Regions from separate parts of the Evansella sp. AB-rgal1 genome, predicted to be linked through region 1. Evidence: predicted binding sites of a transcription regulator. Region 1 holds the regulator's gene; the other holds the start of a gene.
The links. Region 1 encodes LexA, which represses DNA repair genes until DNA is damaged. Its sites were predicted from a motif close to CGAACATATGTTCG; they were not measured.
Positions count from the first base shown of each region.

Region 2: the regulator LexA is predicted to act here: its motif matches at 1,413-1,426, upstream of ACERII_RS01870 (YolD-like family protein).

Region 1 covers NZ_JBGUAU010000012.1:57,975-60,452, forward strand. The annotation lists gene tkt (transketolase) at 1-245, opposite strand, end outside; gene ACERII_RS11830 (DUF896 domain-containing protein) at 577-813, opposite strand; gene yneA (cell division suppressor protein YneA) at 906-1,229, opposite strand; gene lexA (transcriptional repressor LexA) at 1,418-2,035, shown strand; gene ACERII_RS11845 (DUF421 domain-containing protein) at 2,145-2,478, opposite strand, start outside.
Region 2 covers NZ_JBGUAU010000002.1:72,670-75,147, forward strand. The annotation lists gene ACERII_RS01865 (Y-family DNA polymerase) at 1-962, shown strand, start outside; gene ACERII_RS01870 (YolD-like family protein) at 1,034-1,387, opposite strand; gene ACERII_RS01875 (hypothetical protein) at 1,614-1,901, shown strand; gene ACERII_RS01880 (low molecular weight protein-tyrosine-phosphatase) at 2,125-2,478, shown strand, end outside.

The sequences.
Region 1 (2,478 bases):
TATCCATGTAAATGAAGTAAGCTGTATAATAGCATAGAACCGTGTCCTGCTGATAACACAAACCGATCACGGTTAAACCAATCAGGATTTTTTGGATTGTGATTCATATATTTCGCAAATAAAGAATAGGCCATAGGAGCCGCTCCCATTGGCATCCCAGGATGTCCAGAGTTTGCTTTTTCAACACCATCAATGGACAACGTTCGAATCGTACTAATAGATAGAGCCTCGATATTATCTACCATAAAAAAATCATCCTCTCATCAAAAATTGACATTTTCTTCATTCATCATATACTTTCTTTTTTATTAAGACAACAGTATATACATGATTTGCTCAAAAAGCATAATCAGCTAGTATATAGTTAGTATGTACAAAAGAAGGTATGATAACAATGAAATCACTTACATACTTTTTCTTCCTTTTAAAATTTGTCAAAATCCATCTTTTCTTTTTTAAAACATGCTTACTATCATAATGATTTAATGATAAAGATATTAAGAAAAAACACCACAGGTAAAAAAATATACTTTCACAATAAAAAAACAACTACTAAAAAATTAGTAGCCGATAGATTTAATGTATGAAAGGATCATTGTTTTTATCTTTTTTTAACTTCTCCGGTGTTACATCATTTCCCTCTTCATCTACTATCTTTACAGATTTTAATTGATTTTTAAAAGATTGCCTTACATTTTTTAGATATGCCTCTCGTAATTCTTTTTGCTCTTTCTGTTCCTTCAATGAAAGACCTTCTTTTTTCGCTTTTGCTGATAACTCATTTATGCGTTGTAGCTTCTCTTTACTTAACATTACACTACCTCCAATGTATTACATACATTCTATCGTACATAAGTGACATAGGAGAATCAAGTTTTATGCCCATCATAAATATAACATACTTATCAGTCATGTTCAGAAGCAAAGGATTCCAATAATATTGGAACATAAATGGTTTGTCCAGGGTAAATTCTTTCACTACTTAACCCATTTTTATTTTTTATCCATGTAATTATCTCTTCCATTACCATTTGATCCCCCAGTTGATTCTTTGAAGCAATAGTCCATAACGACTCACCTTCCGAAACAACCCACTCTACCGTCACATAGTCATCTATTGCATGAACTTGATTAGAATTTATGTATGTCCATGTGAATAATCCGATTGCTAGTAATAATACTGCGAATGATGCATCTATTTGGTTTTTAAATTTTCGTATAATTTTCATTTTTCATCACCTCATGAGAATGTATGTTCGAGTATAGTATAACAAGAACACTCGTTCGTGTCAACAGGAAAGTAGAACGAATGTTTGCACCACTGCCACTCACATGGTATAATGTTCCTAAATATATCTCTGGTCTTGCATCAAATACATATATTCAAGTTTCGTAATCTAGTAAACGAGGTGCTATTATGTCAAATTTATCGAAACGTCAACAAGATATTTTAGATTTTATAAAACGGGAAGTGAAAGACAAAGGATATCCTCCTTCTGTTAGGGAAATTGGGGAAGCTGTTGGCCTAGCCTCTAGTTCCACAGTTCACGGTCATCTTTCTAGGCTAGAAAAAAAAGGACTCATTCGTCGCGATCCTACGAAACCAAGAGCCATTGAAGTAAGGGGAGTACCATCTTCCAACATCTCGGAAACTCCATCAATCTATGTTCCCATTATCGGGAAAGTTACCGCTGGTTCTCCTATTACAGCCATAGAAAATGTGGAAGAGTATATACCTTTACCTGCAAATTTTGTACAAGATGAAAATTCGTTTATTCTTGAAATCCAAGGAGATTCTATGATAGAGGCGGGTATTTTCGATGGTGATTATGTTGTAGTTCGTCAACAGCAAAGTGCCAATAATGGAGAAATTGTTGTCGCAATGACAGAAGAAGATGAAGCAACGGTTAAACGTTTCTTTAAAGAAAAAGATCACTTCCGTCTTCAGCCGGAAAACTCCTCGTTAGAACCTATCATTTTGCAAAACGTTTCTATACTCGGTAAAGTAGTTGGTGTATTCCGGTCTATTCATTAATATGTATTTATCTTATCTTTAAGCCTTTAAATAAAGACTCTTACAAACCGCGAATTGTTATTCTCTGTTTGTAAGAGCCTTTTTCTTTTGATTTCCCACACGGCTCCGATTAATACCTTTCCTTCATACTATAATAAAATTGTCCACCCTCATCCATGGAAAGTAAAAATACATCTTTATGGTCGGTAATCCCTAATTTTTTCATCTGATTAGAAAGCCATTGGAGTGATCCAACCTTCTTAACATTGGCATGAATGATTCTTCCGTCTTCAATTAAAATTGTTGGATAACCTTTTGGGTTTGTACTTTTGTTCATATCATTTGGAGTGATTGATTGAAATTCGCTTTTCTTAATTACGCTAATTTGTCCATTTGCCTCTAAAACAGCATAATCGATTTCATTAAAATCACTAGCACTCTGTAAACGTAAGTCCATCAATAGC
Region 2 (2,478 bases), on a different contig from region 1:
AATATGTTCCGTTACATGCAATTCATACGTATAGTGTAGACGAAAGCTTTTTAGACATTCGAGGAACCGAGCGTCTCTGGGGAAATGAATGGGAGTTAGCCAAGAAAATTCAAGATGACTTATATAAACGTTTTGGGCTTTCTTGTGCAATTGGTATAGGTCCTAACATGTTGTTATCAAAGGTTTGTCTTGATTTGGACGCAAAAAAGACAGGGTCCAGCATAGCAAAATGGACCTATGAGGATGTGAAAACAAAGTTGTGGTCGGTTACTCCATTGCAAAAAATGTGGGGGATAGGTTCAAGGGTGGAGAAACGTCTACATCGAATGGGGATTTTCTCTATAGGGCAGTTAGCCAATTATCCTTTACATAGTTTGGAGAAGACGTTTGGTGTCATGGGAAACCAGTTATATTATCATGCATGGGGAATTGATTTTTCAGAAGTTGGAGCTCCCATTTTAAGCGGGCAAATCAGTTATGGGAAAAGCCAAATTCTGTTCCAAGACTATGACGATGAAGTGAAGATAAAGCGAGTTATTTTAGAGATGTGTGAAGAGGTAGCGGCGAGAGCAAGAAAAGAAAAACGGGCAGGACAAACAATATGTCTCGGTATCGGTTATAGTAAGTCTGCAACTAATGGTGGTTTTTCTCGTCAACTTACTATTGAAGAACCAACAAACATTACAATAGAAATGTATGAAGCATGCTTACAACTTTTTGATCAACATTACGACGGAAACGTTGTACGACGAATTTCTGTAGCTCTCGCTAATATATATGGCGATGATTGCATGCAGCTTAATTTGTTTAATGAAACTCGTCCAAAGCAACGAGCGCTTGGATATGTAATGGATGCTATTCGAAGAAAACACGGAGCAAATGCTATATTACGAGCTGTTTCCTATGCAGAAGGTGGTACCGCAAGACACAGAAATACTCTAGTGGGTGGACATAAAAAATAAGGCTGTGTCAAAGGTCGTTTTTTCCTTTAACACAGCCTTTAAGGCAATGAAAAGCCTCCGTGTTATTTGATTTAATACTCATCTTCAGTATCTATATCTACAGTAATATTTGTAATATCGCTTAACTGGAGCGTCGTTCTTTCTGAATGATACATGTCTTCTATTGTTATAGTCCGTTGGAGTTGATTAATTCGTTGAATAAATCCAGTAAAACAATTCTCTATTCCATTTGATATTGTTGTAATGGAAAGACTAATCTCTTGATGGTACGCTTCGGATAATAGTCTACTCCACTCATCAAGAAGTTGACTGTCGATTGATGGCTTCCTCTTTTTTTGATGGTTTTCGGCTAATTTCTTTAATTGATGTACATGTTCTGGGAGCATCATGGATGTCCATTTTATTGCACCACGATCACGATTCACTCGTGTCACCTCACTTCAAAGTATAGGAACGTACGTTCTTATAATAACACGAATATACGATAAAAAACAAGGTGGTAATAATAGCTATGTTTTTTACGAAAATGTAAAATAATAGTCACAATTTCTTTACCCAATAGTGTCGGATACAGTGTAGTATTAGTGCTGTAATAAAAAGTGTGACAGAGAAATTCTCACACGGAATTAATGACAAAAAGGGGCGCTGGCCATGATTGTTAAAGACTTAGTGGAAACAAGGGAACTGATGATAGAAGAGATGAAAGAGAATGTAGTTGTTGTGTACGAACGATTTGACAATATTGATTGTCATTGTGAAGGAAACAACGTGGAGCAAGTAGAATGTGAGCCAGAAGAAGTTGTACAAATTTTAGTAGGTTGCTCTGAGGATTCCTTAACAAATTATAAAACCTTCGAAGTAGGGGAAAAATATTCATCTGTGGATGAAATTTTAGAAAATATTAGAAAAAATTATAGTGACTTATTAAAAAGCAGATAGAAGTAAAAGGGAGACTGTGGTATGGTCAAGGAACCAATACTATAGTCTTTTTTTTATGATAAGGAAGTATAAATTTCTATTCACTTAACGATCAGGAGGGATCGTCAAGTTGAAGGTAAATTTGTTCTTTTATATGAAAAGTATAATTAGGAAATGGTGTATTTCATGAAGTGATAAGCTATAATAAATAGAACAGTTTACATGTGCTAAAGGAGAGAGAGTTGTGATTAGAGTTTTATTTGTGTGTTTAGGAAATATTTGTCGTTCCCCAATGGCAGAAGCAATTTTTCGTGACAAGGTAAAGAAAGCAGGTTTAGAGACTGAAATTGAAGTTGATTCCGCTGGTACTGGAGATTGGCATATTGGTAATCCACCTCATGAAGGAACAATAGCGATTTTAGACCGAAACAATGTTAAACATACAGGAATTACAGCGAGACAAGTAAAGTCAAAAGATTTAACAGATTATGATTTTATTATTGGAATGGATGCCTCCAATATTGGAAATATAGATAAACTAAAAGTAAAAGGCACAACAGAAACAGGAGAGATATCACGCCTATTAGACTTCACTCCT